One region of the Cytobacillus pseudoceanisediminis genome, then DNA from elsewhere that is predicted to be linked to it. Evidence: riboswitches for the same ligand, from Rfam matches in the RefSeq annotation. Region 1 holds a riboswitch; each other region holds the start of a gene.
The links. A riboswitch is a leader RNA that binds a small molecule or an ion and turns the genes downstream of it on or off. The one in region 1 is predicted to bind thiamine pyrophosphate.
Positions count from the first base shown of each region.

Region 1 (4,700 bases):
TGTCGTGCTTTACTGGCAGCAAAAAAGTCTATGTGGAGGGATCCAGGCCTGATATAAAGGTTCCAATGCGTGAGATAGAGTTAAGTCCTACTTCCGGAACTTTTGGAGAGGAAATCAATGAGCCGGTTCGAGTATATGATACGAGCGGACCTTATACGGATCCTCAATATACGGCAGATCTAAAAAAGGGCTTCCTGCTCTGAGAAGCCGGTGGATTCATGAACGCGGGGATGTTGAAGAGTATGATGGGCGGAAAATAAAGCCCGAGGATAATGGGTACCGCGATGAACATGATCCGCGTGCTAATCATAAAGTTTTTCCTGGCTTATCCCGCAAGCCATTGAGAGCAAAAAAAGGAAAGAATGTTACCCAGCTTCACTATGCAAAAAAGGGGATCATTACTCCTGAGATGGAGTATATAGCCATTCGGGAAAATATGGATCCGGAATTTGTGCGGTCTGAAGTAGCAAGAGGGCGGGCAATCATTCCTTCCAATATCAATCATCCTGAGACAGAGCCGATGATCATCGGAAGGAATTTCCACGTAAAAATTAATGCGAACATTGGAAATTCTGCTGTTTCATCCTCTATTGAGGAAGAGGTAGAAAAAATGACCTGGGCTACTCGATGGGGAGCAGACACGATCATGGATCTATCTACAGGCAAAAATATTCATACCACACGTGAATGGATTATCAGGAACTCTGCCGTTCCGGTCGGCACCGTGCCAATTTATCAGGCACTTGAAAAAGTTAATGGCATTGCCGAGGATCTTACGTGGGAAGTTTACAGAGATACCTTAATCGAACAAGCTGAGCAGGGGGTTGACTACTTTACCATTCATGCAGGTGTCCTTTTGAGGTATGTTCCGCTGTCGGCAAAACGCTTAACCGGAATTGTATCGAGGGGCGGATCCATTATGGCCCAATGGTGTTTGCATCATCATAAAGAAAACTTTTTATATACACATTTTGAAGAAATCTGCGAGATCATGAAAGCCTATGATGTGGCCTTCTCACTCGGGGATGGGCTGCGCCCGGGATCGATTGCAGATGCCAATGACGAGGCTCAATTTGCAGAGCTCGAGACACTTGGGGAGTTGACGAAAATTGCATGGGAACACGATGTACAGGTAATGGTGGAGGGACCTGGCCATGTTCCAATGCATTTAATTAAAGAGAATATGGATAAACAATTGGAGATCTGCAAGGAAGCGCCATTTTATACACTTGGGCCCCTAACAACAGATATAGCTCCAGGATATGACCACATTACCTCTGCAATCGGGGCTGCCATGATAGGCTGGTATGGTACGGCAATGCTTTGCTATGTTACTCCTAAAGAACATTTGGGTTTGCCAAATAGAGATGATGTACGCGAGGGTGTCATTACTTATAAAATTGCAGCGCATGCTGCAGATCTGGCAAAGGGCCACCCGGGAGCACAAAAAAGAGATGATGCCCTGTCAAAAGCCCGGTTTGAATTCCGCTGGAGGGATCAATTCAATCTGTCGCTTGATCCTGAACGCGCATTGGAATACCATGATGAGACATTGCCGGCTGAAGGGGCTAAAACAGCTCACTTCTGTTCCATGTGCGGGCCAAAATTCTGCAGCATGAGAATTTCGCAGGATATCCGGAATTATGCAAAAGAGAATAAGCTTGACACGGACGAAGCGATACAGAAGGGCTTGGAAGAAAAAGCTGAGGAATTTAAAAAAACCGGGGGAAGTATTTATCAGTAAAAATAGTATTTTAGAAATTTAATAGTAATTATATCTGCTGGGGGTGCCGTTTGCAGGCTGAGATTAAAGCAAAAGCTTTAAAACCCTTGGAACCTGATCTGGCATACCAGCGTAGGGAAGTGGAGTATCGGGGCTATATTCATAAGCCCCGTACAGCCACTTTCTATTTAGAAGGTGGTTTTTAATTTGCTAAAAGCATAAAAAAACAGGGGAGTTATCGCTATGAGGAAACAGCTGCATGTTATATCAGATGGAAAGCTATCTCTAGAGGCTTTTGCTGAGATAGCAGGTGAAGTGGAACCCTTTGCAGACAGGTTCCACTTGAGGGAAAAGCATCGAACCTCAAGGGAGCTATATGAAGGAGTTAAGCTGCTTTGTAATGAGGGAATCCCCATTCATAAAATTGTTATAAATGATCGGGTGGATGTTGCATGGGCATGTAAAACAGGTGCCCATCTTGCTTTTCACAGCCTTCCAGTCCGTGTTGTCAAAACGCATTTTCTAGATATGCCCATCGGATGTTCCGTACATTCTTCTGAAGAAGCAGAAGAGGCTGCAAAACAGGGGGCTGATTATATCCTGTTTGGGCACATATTTGAAACCGACTCCAAGAAGGGAATCCCGCCAAGGGGCACTGGGTCACTGGAGGCTCTTAAAAAGGCAGTAGAAATTCCGGTAATGGCAATTGGAGGCATTAAACCAGAGAGAGTCCCTGAGGTCTTGGAGGCGGGGGCAGATGGCATTGCTGTAATGTCAGGGATTTTGCAGGCAAAGGACCCTGCAGAGGCAGCGAAGCTCTTTTCAAAAAAGTTAAATGAGGAGGGGAAAAAATGAGGAAAATTTATGACGCCGTTATAGTTGGCGGTGGCATTAACGGAAGCTCCATTGCTTTTCAATTGGCTAAAAGAGGGTATAAAGTGGCCGTTTTGGATAAGGGTAAAATAGCCGGCAAGGCTTCCGGAGCGGCAGCTGGAATTTTAGGAGCCCAAACGGAACTGGCTGAAGACGGCCCGCTATTTCAGCTGGCATGCAAAAGCCGCTCCATGTACCGGATCCTGATTCCTGAACTGGAAGATTTATCACAAGTGCATATTGGCTATCAAAATAAGGGTGTATATAAAGTGGCGGCTAATAAAGAGGAGGGGCAGACATTAAAAAGATTGATAGAAAGCCAGCAAAAAGCGGGTGAGCAGGCCGAATGGTTTTCGATTGATGACCTGATCAAACGTGAACCATTCGTATCAAATAAATTGAGGGGGGCCATGTATATACCGAATGACGGACAGGTTCAGGCATATGAATTGTCCCTTGCCTTTGCAAAAGCTTCAATAGCCCTTGGCGCAGAAATATATGAGTATACACATGTATCAGATTTTATTTTAAAAGATGAAAAGGTTTATGGGGTCAGAACCAGCCAGGGAGAATTTTTGGCAGATTCCGTTATTGTTGCTTCCGGGGCATGGAGCAGGGGAATTCTTGAAAGAACGGGCCTTTCGCTGCCCATTATCCCGGTTAAAGGCGAGTGCTTCTCGGTGATACCTGAAAAACCGCTTGTACAAGGGACGATCTTTTCACATGGATGCTATATCGTTCCGAAGCAATCTGGGAGATTAGTAGTTGGAGCGACCGTTAAGGTCAATTCATTTGATGAGAAGGTGACCCTTGAGGGGATATCCTCGCTGATGGAAAAGGCGCAAAACCTTGTTCCGGATATAGCGAAGGCTGAATGGGAGCGGGCCTGGACAGGAATTCGTCCGCAATCGGCTGATGGCCAGCCTTTTTTAGGAGAACATCCTGTTTATAGAGGGTTATATATTGCGGCCGGCCATTTTCGGAATGGAATCCTCCTTGCCCCGGCAACAGGCGTACTGATGGCAGACATCCTCGAAGGAAAAACGGAGCAGCCTAACCCATTTGGGCTGTCCCGTCTTGAAGGTTTAGTCCATTCGTCAAAAGGGGTGCTTTTATGAATATTGTCATTAACGGAGATGCTATGGTGCTGCCGGAAACAGTTAATTCTGTTTCACGCCTGCTCGAGCACTTTCATTTGGAGAAAAAGGTAGTCATTGTCGAACTAAACCAGCGTATTTTGGATAAATCCACGCATGCTGAAACCATTCTGACAGATGGGGATCGAATCGAAATTGTACACTTTGTAGGAGGCGGATGATTTGTTGAAAATTGGACCTTATGAATTTAACTCCAGGCTGCTGCTCGGAACAGGAAAATATCCAAACTTTGATGTGCAAAAGGAAGCTGTAGAAGCTTCTGAAACAGAGGTGCTTACGTTTGCTGTACGCCGTATGAACATTTTCGAAGCGAACCAGCCCAACTTTTTGGAAAAGCTGGATTTAAAGAAATATAAATTACTGCCTAATACGGCCGGAGCAAAGACAGCCGAGGAAGCTGTGCGGATTGCCAGGCTATCCAAAGCTTCCGGGCTGTGCGACATGATAAAGGTTGAGGTAATCGGCTGCAGAAAAACACTTTTGCCTGATCCGGTAGAAACACTAAAAGCGGCGGAAATCCTATTATACGAGGGATTTATTGTCCTGCCGTATACTTCTGATGATGTTGTGCTTGCCAGAAAGCTGGAAGAACTGGGCTGCCACGCGGTCATGCCTTGTGCTTCGCCAATTGGTTCCGGGCAGGGAATTATCAACCCTGTTAATCTCCAATTTATTATTCAGCAGGCTGCAGTCCCGATTATTGTGGATGCTGGAATTGGGAGCCCGGCAGATGCGGCATTGGCAATGGAGCTGGGAGCAGATGGAGTCTTATTAAATACGGCTGTTTCCTCTGCAAAAGACCCTGTTAAAATGGCACAAGCAATGAAACTGGCCATTGAAGCAGGGCGATTGGGCTATGAAGCAGGCAGGATGCCCCAAAAACGTTATGCATCAGCAAGCAGCCCGGCGGAAGGAATGATTTTTAGTTGAATGAGCGATACTCCCGC
Region 1 covers NZ_CP097349.1:3,649,656-3,654,355, reverse strand. Annotated here, with positions in the region: partial or broken gene thiC (phosphomethylpyrimidine synthase ThiC) at 1-1,744, shown strand, start outside; TPP riboswitch at 1,774-1,879, shown strand; gene M5V91_RS19715 (thiamine phosphate synthase) at 1,967-2,578, shown strand; gene thiO (glycine oxidase ThiO) at 2,575-3,714, shown strand; gene thiS (sulfur carrier protein ThiS) at 3,711-3,914, shown strand; gene M5V91_RS19700 (thiazole synthase) at 3,916-4,683, shown strand; partial or broken gene M5V91_RS19695 (MoeB/ThiF family adenylyltransferase) at 4,680-4,700, shown strand, end outside.

Region 2 (4,700 bases), 1.1 Mb from region 1:
AAGTTAGCGCAAGCCCTTTCAGTTTTTCGTTCCCTTTGCTTAACAGCATCATGGCAAAAGCGGCGGAACCCTGAGCTATATTAGACAATGCAACCATCGGCCATAAAAACGTGCCGCCAATGCTGCCGATTAACTGCAGATCAACTGCCAGGAACGTATGATGCATACCAGTGATAACGAGAGGGGCATATAATCCACCGTAAATCAAGCCTCCAAGGGCTGGAACAGCATCAAAGATTCCGACAACCCCATTTGTAATCCAGCTGCCGATCATGAATGTGATCGGTCCAATAGCAATAAAAGAAAGAAACCCAGTGATCAGTAAAGCGATCGGCGCGACAGTTAGAAGCTGAAAAGCATCAGGGATTCTTTTTCTCAGAAATACTTCTATCTTAGCCAATACGTATGAAGCAAATAATACAGGCAATACCTGCCCCTGATAACCTACCTTTTCTATTTCTAACCCGAATAAGTTCCACTTCGGAACTTCTTCAGCAGAACCATAGCCCCATGCATTTAAAAGATCCGGATGCACTAGCATTAAACCTAGCACAATACCAAGAAGAGGACTTCCGCCAAACCGGTTTACAGCACTCCATCCAATCAAACCGGGAAGGAATACGAAAGCAGTATTGGCAATCAGGTTAATGATGCCAGCCAGATCAGCCCAGTTAGTATAAACTTCAACAAAAGACTTATCATCAAAGAAAATATCCGGTGCTGTCATAATATTGTTTATCCCCATCAGCAAACCGGCTGTTACGATAGCTGGAAGGATTGGAATAAAAATATCTGCGAGTGTTTTAATGCCGCGCTGCAATGGATTTAAGTTCTCAGCAGCAGCACTTTTTGTTTCTTCTTTTGATGATTCGCCTATTCCAGTTGCTTCTGTCATTTCTTTATACACTTTATCAACAAGGCCTTGTCCAATGACAACCTGGAATTGTCCATTTGTGGAAAAGGAACCTTTCACTACATCTATATTTTCGAGTTTTTCTTTATTGACCTTCCCCTCATCTTTTAAGGCAAAACGCAGACGTGTAACACAATGAGTAGCCGCTGCGATATTATCCTTGCCCCCGATAGCTTCTACAATTTGCTCTGCTGACTCTTTATTCGTAGCCATTCTTCGCTCTCCTCCTGTTACCGTTTTCATATTATAGAAAAAAACAGTTATAAGGTTTTTATTTATTGTTCTCGCCATTTACAACTCTATCCAATTTAGCAAACCAACTTGTATATACATGAACTGTTTACGCTTTCATTTTATCTTGTATATACATGTTAGTCAACCATTTTTTCATTTCTCTCTTTTCTATACCCATTCACTCGCTTCGAAAGCCAGAAAATAAAAAACCGGCTTCGAGACTATTGTCTGCAAAGCCGGTTCTAAACCACTTGAATAGGTTATTTCCTTTTATCATTGTCATCATCTTTTGTGAGTTCACGGGTAGATTTCTTAAATTCTTTTAATGTCTCCCCGAACGCTCTTCCTATTTCAGGAAGTTTCTTGGGTCCAAAAATAATCAGAGCCAAAACCAGGATTAGAATTAAACCTGGAATACCGATGTTTGATAACATGCTGAACACTCCTTATATATCATATCGCTTGAGGCAGTAGTAATCATGTTCATTGTCCATTATAGTTGATTGATAAAAAAATCATAGCATGAGTGCTATGATTTCATGTTTTTTGACTATTTGAAGGCTCTATCAAGTTCATCCAGCACTTCACCAATTTTGCGGTCATGAATCACTTTATCAGCATAAATATCGAAATCCGTAGGTTCCATATTAATAATCACAAGTTTTGCTCCTTTTTGTTTGGCTATCAGCGGAAACTGATTTGCAGGTGTTACAGTCAAGGATGATCCCAGAACAATAAAAAGTTCTGCTTTTTCTGTTTCATCTGCTGCGAAATCTAAGGCCTCCTCAGGGAGCATTTCCCCAAACAGAACCACTGAAGGACGGAGCACACCCCCGCAACGGCATTGGAATTGACCATGCAAATACCCCTCGCTCGGGAACTCTTTTTTACATTTCCGGCAATGGAGTGTCTGCAGATTCCCATGGAGCTCTGATATTTTTTCACTTCCCGCGAGTCCATGAAATCCATCCACGTTCTGGGTAATAATGCTCTTAATAATACCTCTCTTTTCCCAATCTGCAAGAATATAGTGCCCTTGATGGGGATTACACTCCTTAAGCCCGATTACCCTGTGCCGATAAAATTCTATAAATTCGTTCACATTTTCATTCAATGCTTTTGTACTGGCTATTTTCCCAGGATCTTTCCCATTCCATAATCCATTATTGGCAGACCTGAAATCAGGCAGTCCGCTTTCTGTCGACATTCCTGCTCCAGTCAATATTACTGTATAATTTGATTCTTTCAGCCATTTCTCAAGCATAGATATCAGCTCCCAATAAGGTTTTGTCACAGGTTAAATTTGATTTCCATTTATTTCTCCCAATGAAATGTTTATGTCATGTCAGGTATGCGGTAAATACTAGATTATAACTGTTTATGCGAATTATCAATATAGGAGTGATAGCTATGCCTGAAATAGAAACCAAAGTTTATAAGGACGGCTATAAAAAATTTTCATCCAGGGCTAAACGTTATGCGGACGATCCTGAAAAAACAAAAGGACTTTTAAGAAAGGCTACACTTAAAGCAGATAAAAACCAATCTTCATTAAGTGATATATGGGAAAAGTTTCAGCTTCTGATCGATTTAGTAAAGTCATGGTCTAAAGGCGATTACCGGCATATTTCAAAAAAATCGATTATCTTTATTATTGCTTCCATACTATACTTTGTTTCCCCAATAGACCTTGTTCCTGACTTTTTAATAGGAATGGGAATCTTAGATGATGTAGCAGTCCTTGGTTTTGCCGTTAGCCAAATTACAGGTGAACTTGAAAAATTCAGAATTTGGAAAGAGAGCAGGACGATTGGAATGAAATAATTATTTTCTGTGCATTTTAATATTATTTGCTATAATAATGATGGAAAGTATTTATGCTGTCAAAATTAAATAGCAAGAAATGTAGGGGAACCGGTATGCCGGTTGAGACTTCATCATTAAGATGCTGACCCTTTGAACCTGATCTGGCTCATACCAGCGTAGGGAACATATTCTTAAACATACTAAATGTTTTTTATATGCGCCCTGGTTTATACCGGGGCGTTTTTATTTTTCAGGGCAGACTATCATTAACTTTCCTTATTACATAACGTTTTTTAGGAGGAGTACTTATGAAAAAGTGGATTGCAGCTATCTGTTCGCTGCTGCTTCTTTCAGGCTGTGCCGGCAATGGACCGGATAATCAGACTGGAAGCGAAGATTCAGACAGCAAACAAGATTTGAAAAAAGTTACTGTTGTACTGGATTGGACACCTAATACCAATCATACCGGCTTATATGCCGCAAAGGACAAAGGATATTTTAAAGAAGAAGGGCTCGATGTAGAAATTATAATGCCAGGTGAAGCAGGTGCAGATCAATTGACTGCATCAGGCAAGGCTGATTTTGGTGTCAGCTATCAGGAAAGCATCACGGAAGCACGTGTACAGGGCGTTCCCCTTGTATCGATAGCAGCTGTTATTCAGCATAATACTTCCGGTTTTGCATCCCCTGCCGAAAAAAACATTAAATCGCCGAAAGACTTTGAAGGAAAAACTTATGGCGGCTGGGGGCACCTGTAGAAAAATCGGTAATAGACTCCCTAATGAAGAAGGAAAACGCTAATATTGATAAGGTCTCAATTGTTAATATGGGGGATGCTGACTTTTTTACAGCTGTTAAAAGAGATATAGACTTCGCATGGATTTATTATGGATGGACAGGTGTAGAAGCAGAACTTCGGGGGAAAAGATTAATATGGTCTACCTTACCGACTACTCAGAAAAACTGGATTACTACACGCCCGTTCTCGCAACCAGCGAAAAAATGATTGCAGATGATCCGGATACTGTCAAAGCATTTGTAAAAGCAGCAGCAAGGGGATATGAATTTGCAATCGATCAACCTGGCGAAGCAGCAGATATTTTGTTAAAGAATGCTCCGGATCTGGACAGCGAATTGGTCAAAAAAAGCCAGGAATGGCTATCCCCCGCTATCAGGATGATGCTTCAAGATGGGGTGAACAAAAGCTTGAAGTCTGGGAAAACTATGCAGACTGGATGCATGAAAATGGTCTTTTAGATAAAGAATTAGATGCAGGCAAAGCATTTACTAATGACTTCCTGCCGGAATAAGGAGAGTTCAAATATGGCAAACGCACTTGTAAGCATTCAGATCATACCGAAAACAAAAGATGGGGAAAATGTTATACCTTACGTTGATGAAGCAATTAGTGTCATTCAGCAATCCGGTGTTAAGTACGAAGTGCATCCCCTCGAAACAACGATGGAAGGCGATTTAGACCATTTATTGAAAATCATAGCTGATATGAACAGAAAAATGATTGAAAGAGGAAGCAGCAATGTAATCTCACAGGTAAAGGTTCTATATCAGCCGGACGGTATTGAAATGAGTGATTTAACGGAGAAATATCGTCCATGATAAATTTGTTCAGAAAAGGATGGAGGCCGGCTGCGGTTCTCCTTCTTTTATTCATTGCTTGGGAAATGGCAGTAAATCTGGCAGAAGTCCCTGCATGGCTCCTGCCTCCGCCAACAGAAATCGTTCTGGA
Region 2 covers NZ_CP097349.1:2,535,015-2,539,714, forward strand. Annotated here, with positions in the region: gene treP (PTS system trehalose-specific EIIBC component) at 1-1,126, opposite strand, end outside; gene M5V91_RS13535 (twin-arginine translocase TatA/TatE family subunit) at 1,408-1,581, opposite strand; gene M5V91_RS13540 (NAD-dependent deacylase) at 1,698-2,411, opposite strand; gene M5V91_RS13545 (YkvA family protein) at 2,558-2,971, shown strand; TPP riboswitch at 3,045-3,153, shown strand; partial or broken gene M5V91_RS13550 (ABC transporter substrate-binding protein) at 3,262-4,263, shown strand; gene M5V91_RS13555 (thiamine-binding protein) at 4,277-4,570, shown strand; gene M5V91_RS13560 (ABC transporter permease) at 4,567-4,700, shown strand, end outside.
Region 2: it holds a riboswitch for thiamine pyrophosphate, as region 1 does, so the genes downstream of both, M5V91_RS13550 (ABC transporter substrate-binding protein) here and M5V91_RS19715 (thiamine phosphate synthase) in region 1, are expected to answer to the same signal.

Region 3 (4,700 bases), 850 kb from region 1:
GTTCATCCCTTCCACGGCAGCCAGTTCGTTCCTGAGTTTTTCTGTGTAAGGAACCTTTAGAGAAGCAATTTTCATAATCTCATGTTCCTTCCATAATGAATCAGGCAATCCCTCGTATATCTTCTCTCCTTCTGAAAGGACAATCACTTTATCGGCATAGGAATGCAGGATTTCCATGTCATGAGTGATCATCACCACGGAGCCTCCGCTATGGATCCTTGTTTCCAAAAGCGCCATTAGGTCAGCAGAGGTCCTGGCATCCTGTCCAAATGTTGGTTCATCAAGGAGCAGCAAATCCTGTTCATTCACCAGCATCGATGCAACACTAAGCCGCCGCTTCTGTCCCTGACTTAAGGAAAAAGGATGCATGTCAGCGTGCTGGAGCAAGTTCACTTGATGCAGAACAGCTTGAACCACTTTTTGTATTTCGGCATCTGTCATTCTCTGTATTTTCAGACTGAAGGCAATTTCATCATAAACAGAATCTGCAATAAATTGGTGTTCGGGATTCTGAAAAACGTATCCTAATTTTAGTCTTAACTCTTGCTCCTGCCACTGGGAAAGGGAGCGGTCATCAAAAAGGATGTTGCCTTTGGATGGAGCATATAATCCTGCAAGCAGTCTGGAAAGCGTTGTTTTTCCAGATCCATTTGAACCGGCTATTGCCACAAATTCACCTTTTCTAACTGAAAAACTAATATTTTTAAGCAAATCCTTCCCATTCTTATGAAAAGAAAGATTCTCCGCCGACAGGATGACCTGATCTTCAAAGACTTGATGTATAGTCTTCCTGTTATCTAAAATCTGAAGTGCAGCATAGGGATTTACAAATCCAGCAATTAATTCCCGGTCAGTTAACGGAAGCTTTTCCCCTTTGTAAATCCCTGCCTTTTTTCCTAATAGACCTGCTCTTACTGTGCTTGGAAGCCAGATACCCTCAAGCAGTAGTTCTTCTGCATATTTATTAAAGCAGTCTGCAGTGCTTCCATTAAATAAAATTTCGCCTTCCCGGTTTAGCACCACACAGCGGTCGGTCAAATCAATCCAATCATCCAGCTTGTGCTCAATGATTAGAAGGGAAAAGGATTGCTCCTCTTTTAGCTCTTTGATGATACGGGTAAGTTCATAGCTTGAAGCCGGGTCAAGATTTGCTGTCGGTTCATCCAAAATCAGGATATCCGGTTTTAATGACAATACACATGCAAGTGCAAGTTTTTGCTTTTGTCCCCCCGAAAGGGTGTGGATTAAGGCGTGCTTAAATGGCAGAAGATGAACAAGTTCCAGTGCTTCATCAATCTTGGTCTCAATTTCTGCAGGAGGTGTTTTCATATTCTCAAGGCCGAATGCCAGCTCCTCTTCAACTGTTGTCATGCAAAACTGGCTTTCAGGATCCTGAAACACAATGCCAATGTGCTGATTAATTTCACCTGGCGGGAATTCATCCAGTATCTTTCCTTTGAAGGAAATGGTGCCATCCAAGTCGCCATCAACGGCTTCCGGATACAATTTATTTAAGCAGAAAGCAAGCGTGCTTTTTCCGCAGCCGCTGGGGCCCAATAATAGAACAGCTTCCCCTGAATTAAGGCTGAAATTCACATTCTTAAAAACAGGATTCTTCACATCTTCATGCCGGAAGGACAGCTTTTCTGTTATTAATAAAGGCTGGTTATGCTGAAATGCCATTTTGTGATTTTTCCCTTCTCAGCTCTTTTCCGATAGGGAAGCTGTTTAATGCCCCAGTTTTAGCAAGACTCTTACTCAGCCATTTCCCCAGTAATCCAGCGAGCAAAGCACCGCTAACCAGTCTCACAAAAAACATGGCAGTTACATAACCGGGTGAGAGGGCTGCGTAGCCGGAAATGAAATAGCCCCAAATAAAGCTCGTAACAGAAGAGCCCATGCCGGCAGCAATTAAAACCCATGTCCGGTAATTGTTCCATTTAGTTGCCGCAAAAACAGCTTCTGCTCCAATCCCCTGAATCATGCCTGAAAGAATCAGGCGAGGGCCTACTGCATTGCCAATCATGACTTCAATGGCCGCTGCGATGGTTTCCGATAAAAAGGCTGCTCCGGGTTTTCTGATTATGTACGCTGCGATGATTGAAACAATAAACCAAATGCCAAAAATCAGATCATAGCCAATTAAGCCAAACATCCCATATAACACGTTGCCAAATTGCATGAACACCAGGTATACAACTGCAAACACAACAGCGAGTACAGATAGGACAATGACCTCACGAAGCTTCCATTTTTCGAGCATTTTACACAGCCCCTTTTTGGAAGGACTGTTTGCAGACATATTAACCGTCATGATAATATGAGTGGAATCGCTTTTCTTACAGCTTTCGAAAGCATCTTCCAGCGTTTTAAAAACATCGTGTGCATTCCCATCTAATCTTGAAGCATAATGCACTCCTTCAGTAAACGTTCCCTGAGCCTTTGCAAGCTCGACTTGGTTCATAATGACGTTCATGTATCCAGGAATCCCCATCGGATAAAGTGCGAACTGGACAGCGACTTCCTGGCTGATTCCAGCAGATTTTTTTCATTCGCCTTCTCTTCATTTTCAGCAAGATAAGCATCTCCGGCAGTATCGCCAGGGCATCCATTTGAAAATGTGCCGTTAAATACTACATGATCACCATGCTTAGCAGCTTCAAGATAAATCGCTTTGACTACATCAAAAACATGAATGGACCTGCCGCGCACACAAGTGCTCACATCATCTGTTTCCATCCATATCTTGCTTGTATCCACTTCTTTTAGAGCAGATAAAATAACATCCACAAACCTGTCAGTCATTGGATAAATCGAAAACCTGCACCCTGTAATCTCGCTTGTTCCGCATAAGAAATTTTCCTGCATTTTGCCATCCTCCTGGTTTATATAAAATTAAAAAACTGCATTCCCAAAAGGAAATGCAGTTGAATGATATCAATACACTAGAAATGATAGCCGTTCACCTGCACTTCCCCACGCTGGTATTATCCAGATCGGGTGATAAGAGTCAGAACGGATTGTTCTTCTCAGCCTAAAAGCTCCCCTAGTGCAAAATAAGATATGCAGTTTTTATTGACTCCATCTTAATACGGAGCATCCAAATTGTAAATGACTAATTTACAATTCTTTAAATCAAATGATCTATGAAAACAGATAAACGCCTTCAATAACACAGATAAGCTATGAAAAAATTTCTGCATTGTCCATGTCATGTTCTAATCCAATCCTTCCCTTCATAAAAGTGTAATAGGACAATTTTACACCGAGAATAGGGGGCAAATTGGATGATATATAGAATGCTTGCTTTAAATATTGACGGAACACTACTCCAATCAAATGGAAGACTTCATAAATCAACAAAAGAAGCGATTGAATATGTGCAGCAAAAAGGAATTTATGTAACACTTGTCACATCCAGAAGCTTTCCATCCGCGAAAAAAGCGGCCAAAGCATTGAAAATCAATTCCTTGCTGGTCACACACAGGGGAGCTTATATTGCAGCTTCTCAGGAAAAGCCGATATTTGTAAAAAGGATACAGGAAGATGAAACGTTTGAAATCGTGCGCCTGCTTGAAGGCTTTACCTGTCAAATCAGGCTGGTGCACGAAAAATATTCCCTTGCCAACAAAACCAAGCTCAATACCAATATGCTTGCTAAAACTGTTTTTACAACCGGCGATCCCATTTTTTACTCGCAGCAATTTGTGGATTCATTAAGTGACACCATTTTAGATGAGCCGGTCACACCGCCAAAAATTGAAGTGTATTTTGAAGATAAAGACGACCTTGAGGATGCCCAGGCAGCCATTAGGGGCATGTTTGAAAATGTAGAAGTCATTAAGTTAAGTGATCTGCGGATGGATATTGTACCTGCCGGAGTTTCAAAGCTGAATGGTTTGCTCTATTTATGTGAACATCTCGGAATTTCCCGAAACCAAATGGTCGTTATAGGCGACTCGGAGGATGATCTGGAAATGATTGAAGCCGCCGGCCTCGGTGTGGCTATGGGTAATGCACCTGCCGAAGTCAAAAAAGCAGCAGACTGGCTGACACGATCCAATGACCAGAACGGTGTAAGCTACATGGTCAAAGAACATTTCCGCAAACAGCATCCAATTGATTTCCTGAAGAAAATGAATCTATTAAAATAAAATCAATCAAAGAGAGCTCGATTAGTAAATCGGCTCTTTTTTTGCTTTGCGATACTGGGTATCCATTAGGAATCATTTCCCTTATATTGACCTTGTTTCCCCATTTCTGTACACTAAAAGAAGTTTGTCAACATGAAAAATAGACACTATGCAGCTGCCCCTAAGAAAACAAAGACATCGGCAGATTAATATATTTTCTAAAAAAGGTGATCAATTTGAACATTTCAATTTTAGGTGTACAGGATGAACGTTTCCATCGTCCGCTCCGGCTGATCGGGAACCTCTTTTTTGAAGAATGTGAAGTGATGCTGGGTGAGAATGATGCAGCCGACCTTACAATTAATCTTCAGCTTGAACATGGAAAGCACATTAAAGCCATTGCAGAGCTTTCTGATAAAGATGGCAAGAATCATTCAGCGAATTTTGAGAAGGAATTCGTACCGTCTGAGACAGAAAAAGAGAATTTTAAACAAATAAAAAATGCAGTATCCCACGTATATCTGACTGTTTTGCAGGAATGGACAGGCATTACCCAGAAGTGGGGAA
Region 3 covers NZ_CP097349.1:2,803,051-2,807,750, reverse strand. Annotated here, with positions in the region: gene M5V91_RS15060 (ABC transporter ATP-binding protein) at 1-1,683, opposite strand, end outside; gene M5V91_RS15055 (ECF transporter S component) at 1,667-2,263, opposite strand; partial or broken gene M5V91_RS15050 (YkoF family thiamine/hydroxymethylpyrimidine-binding protein) at 2,273-2,868, opposite strand; TPP riboswitch at 2,957-3,058, opposite strand; gene M5V91_RS15045 (Cof-type HAD-IIB family hydrolase) at 3,288-4,154, shown strand; gene M5V91_RS15040 (coproporphyrinogen III oxidase) at 4,370-4,700, shown strand, end outside.
Region 3: it holds a riboswitch for thiamine pyrophosphate, as region 1 does, so the genes downstream of both, M5V91_RS15050 (YkoF family thiamine/hydroxymethylpyrimidine-binding protein) here and M5V91_RS19715 (thiamine phosphate synthase) in region 1, are expected to answer to the same signal.

Region 4 (4,700 bases), 2.1 Mb from region 1:
TTGGATTAAACGGAGCTGTAAGACGTGCATACACATACTCTGCCGAGTCTGGATTTGCACCACTCTTTATGCTTTCGGCAATTGGTTCCATCATTCTGGCAGCCGGATTCGCGGTGTTCTGCTACAACATTTACTGGAGCATCCGCTATGCCGACAGAAACATTTCAAGCGACCCATGGGACGCAAGAACATTGGAATGGTCTACTGCGTCACCTGTTCAATTCTATAACTTTGCAAAACTGCCGGAAGTTAAATCCCTTGATCCTTTCTGGCACATGAAAAAAAGAATGAAGGCTTAACGTTATATGACAGTGAAATCGAAGAGATTCATATGCCAAGCAATTCCTGGCTTCCGATTTATATGGGTGTCATCTTTGGCATCGCAGGCTTCCTCCTTGTATTTGAATGGCACATCGCTGCAGCTGTAGCTGCCATCGGCATTTTTGCTGGATTGATCATTCGTTCATTCGATTACAATGAAGGCTTCCATGTTACAAAAGATGAAATCCACAGAATTGAAAATGCGTGGAGAAAAACAGAAGGAGAGGTGCACGATCATGTCAGCTAAAGTGGATACTTCTTTGCCCCTTGAATATCAAACTGAACAGGACCGGATGAATATTCTTGGCTTCTGGGTTTTCCTTGGCGCTGAAATCGTTCTATTTGCCACTCTGTTCGGAGTATATGGAGTTTTATATGAACGCTTTGCTGGAGGGCCAACACATAAAGACATTTTTGTGATCAAGGATGTCATGATTCAGACAGTCCTCCTTTTGACAAGCAGCTTTACAATGGGCATCGCCATTTTTGAAATGCGCCGCCATAACCTGAAAGGGCTAATCACCTGGCTGGTGATTACCCTTGCACTTGGCGCAGGATTCCTATTCATGGAGATTAATGAGTTTATCCATTATGCCCATGAAGGTGCAACGATGCAGACAAGTGCGTTCCTATCCAGCTTATTTGTCCTGCTGGGTACACACGGAGCCCATGTTACATTGGGAATTGGCTGGGCAACTATGGTCATTATCCAGCTTTTAAAAAGAGGCCTTACCCCTACTACAGCAAGAAAAACGTTTATTATCGGCCTTTACTGGCACTTCCTTGATGTGGTCTGGATCTTTATTTTCACATTCGTGTATTTGAAAGGACTGGTGGCTTAAATGGAACATCATCAATCAAAAAGCTTCCCTATAAGCCATGTCATTGGATTTGTTGTTTCCCTTGTGCTGACATTTGCAGCAGCAGGTATTGCCCTAAAAACGAACCTCTCTTTTAAAGTGATCATGTGGATCATCGGCTCGCTGGCTGTCATTCAGGCAGGCATGCAGCTGTTCATGTTCATGCACTTAAGAGAAGGAGAAGACGGCAAAACGAACTTAGTTAATATGATTTATGCCGTATTTATGGTTATTGTAATTGTAGTAGGTTCTATTTGGGTTCTCACTTCTGGGCACGCGGCTCATTAATTCAAGAAAAGCGGAATCGCCTTGTCCATCCCATGAGCCAGATAATAAAACCGGTCTCCCTTTTGGAGGCCGGTTTTATTTGTATTGTCTGATTCCCTTGCTGCCCTTTGTCATTTCTTCCATCACATTAATAAAAAATCCGAATCCAAAAATTAGCATGGATGATACCATAATGCTTAAACCGATTGATAAAACATACTCACCCGTGAGACCGCTTACAAAAAAGCTTGAAATAAAGACAATTAACCCTAAAAGAATACCGGCCGCAGTAACATTTCTAAAAAAATGCAGCACCTTTTGCTGTTTTAAAGTCATATTTTCATCCCCTTTTATTTAATATTCTAACTATGTTCACAAATTTGTCAAACTTTTGTCACAAAATTGTCAAATTTATTTATGCAAAAAAAGCTTTGCAAAGGTGCAAAGCAATTTTCTACTGATATAGCTTTTTAATGTTCTCCAAATCTTTCTTTAAATTGCCTATTTCCTGCCTGGTCAGCATTAATGGCATTTGATCGTAAAGTGTAATAATCTGTCCTCCCTCATCCTCTTCATGAAGGGATAAATAGTTATACAAATTTTCACATTGATTTTTGTTAAGGACAGACTGGGTGCTGAAATTTTTAACCTTCTGGATCTCAAAGGCACTGGTTTCTGCATCATATACACCTGTAATAATATTGCCCTGCAATGTGTTTGACAAACAATCACTCCCCTTTTTGAGTAATATACCCATTTTTCAGGAGCAGTTTCCTAAAATAAGAAAAAACCTCTTTGGAAATTTCCAAAGAGGCTGATTATATTAGGAAGCGCGTTTTTGTGATTGAATAACTTCATCCGTTTTTCTTATGATCAATCTTGGAGCTGAAGATATAATTAATACTGCTAAAATCGAGCAGAGAATAGCTGCTCCGAGCATGGTTGCACCGTTTGCCAGGAAGGAAAAGAGAACCGGTGACATCCCTTCCGGCGCATAGCTCCCAAAGAAAAGGACACCTGCTATGAAATGCCAGAAATACCGGGCAAGGCTTCCGGCAAACACAGCTAAAACAACCCAGCCCAATGCCTTTTTCTTGTTTCCGCTGCGCAGCTGATTTTGAATTGGTCGGAAAAACAAACCGGCAAAACCGATACAGGCAAATGCCACAAAGTACTCAATAAATGCCTGAAGCGGAGTCGCAATCCAGGCATCACCCATGGCAATCTGCAATATTCCCCATAATAGACCGGCAATGAAGCTGACTTTAAAGCCCCATCTGAATGCCAAAATGAATATGGGAATCATCGCAGCAGAAATCGAAATGGAAGGCGACAGCTTAATAGATGGAAGGAAATCCAAAATAATAGCAAATGCTGCAAAAAATGAAGCTTCAATCATCGCCGTCAGGCTTAATTTTTTCATAAAAAAATCCCCCTATAATCGTATGACGATACCCCAAGGGAGAACAAGCAGGCAGAAAAACCCCTTCCGCCTTTTATTCCACATTCCTGCGCTAGCATTATCTAACAGGTTCAAAGGGTCAGAACAGCGAACTATTCACTCTCAGCAGAATGCTCCCCTTGTGGCACGTTATTGTATTATCCAATTTTAGTATAAATGAAATAAATGAAAGTGAAAAGGATTATTTTCCCTCTCCAAATATAGCCTGTTTATCCCACTTTCCGATACGGTAATACATAAAGGCGATGACACTGCTTATAGCAAAGCTTATCCCCATGCCTGCAGCAATTCCTTTATCACCCATAAACTTTGAAAATAGGAATGTTAAAGGATAGCGCAGGATCCAGAATGAAATGATATTCAGTATGAGCACTTGAAACATCGCACCGGAAGCTCTTACCACACCATTCAATATAAAATTAATGCCCAGGAGCGGATAAAAAAAGGCAATGATCTTTAAATAGTCAGTGCCATACTGAACTGATTCTTTATCCTGTATAAACAGGCGCACCCCGTGTTCTGCAAATAGGACCGTACCAAAAGCGATGATAAACATGATTCCAAGATTGTAAATGACTCCGTACAAGGCGATTTGATGAACCCGTTCCCATTGATTTCTCCCTATATTTTGACCGGCCATACTGTTGACTGCAGTCCCCAATGCCATCGCAGGAAGCATAATGATGCTGTCAATACGCTGAGCTGCACCAAATCCCGCAACCACGTCATCGCCAAAAGAGGTGACGACAGACATAATAGCCATAACACCAGCCGATATAACGGTCATTTGAAGTCCAGAAGGGATGCCGAGCTTGAAAATTAATGCCGCTTCCTCTTTATGCGGCCAAGAAGGAATAGTGAACGGCGCCAGCTTTTTGCGGAGTATGAATATCATTCCGATCATAAATGCGAACCCCTGTGAAAGGATCGTAGCACAAGCTGCCCCATCAATACCAAGCTGGAATACAGATATAAAAAGAGGGTCCAGGATTGCATTTAATACGACTGCTATCAGGACAAAGTACAGTGGACTCTTGCTGTCTCCGAGCGCCCTGAGTACGGTTCCTATAAAATTGTATCCAAATAAAAACAGAATACCAATGAAGTTAATCTGCAAATAGGATGCTGCACCTTCAGCCATTCCTGCAGGTGTGCCCATTATGGCCAAAATTCTTTCTGCAAACAGGAATCCGGCTATTCCAAGAGCAACTGACATAATTGTCTGAATGACGGTAAAGGCATTCAAATATTGTTTCAGCCCCTCTTCATGATCCCCACCCTTTTGCTGGGATAAAATCGTTAACGCCGCATTGTTTATTCCAATGATAAAAGAAAGAACTGTAAAGATTACAGTGCCGGACACCGCCACAGCTCCCAATGCGTCGGCCCCAAGCAGATTCCCAACCCACAGACTATCAATAAATTGATAGGAAACCTGCAGAAAATTAGTGAGCATGATTGGAGTTGAGAACACCAAGAGCTGTTTGAATATATTTCCTTTTGTAAAATCCTGCTGTGCCATCTTTACACCTTTTTCCCATATTTTTTTCACAGTTTCTATTATTCACTATTTCATATCCAGTTTCCAATTTTATAGTTTTGATTGTTATTATGTTTTATAATTTTATTTGCTTCATCTCTGTCACATTTTTATCATAAAATGATGCACCTGGAATGCTGTTATAGCACAATTCCTCTAAGGAGATATTATTTTTCCATAATTTACAACGTTTAAAAAGTGTAAAACCCTGTAATTAACAATTCTTTTTCCTTATAATGTAGGTATGTTT
Region 4 covers NZ_CP097349.1:1,547,816-1,552,515, reverse strand. Annotated here, with positions in the region: partial or broken gene qoxB (cytochrome aa3 quinol oxidase subunit I) at 1-568, shown strand, start outside; gene qoxC (cytochrome aa3 quinol oxidase subunit III) at 558-1,163, shown strand; gene qoxD (cytochrome aa3 quinol oxidase subunit IV) at 1,164-1,469, shown strand; gene M5V91_RS08260 (hypothetical protein) at 1,545-1,784, opposite strand; gene M5V91_RS08255 (hypothetical protein) at 1,903-2,172, opposite strand; gene thiT (energy-coupled thiamine transporter ThiT) at 2,272-2,871, opposite strand; TPP riboswitch at 2,938-3,040, opposite strand; gene M5V91_RS08245 (MATE family efflux transporter) at 3,092-4,432, opposite strand.
Region 4: it holds a riboswitch for thiamine pyrophosphate, as region 1 does, so the genes downstream of both, thiT (energy-coupled thiamine transporter ThiT) here and M5V91_RS19715 (thiamine phosphate synthase) in region 1, are expected to answer to the same signal.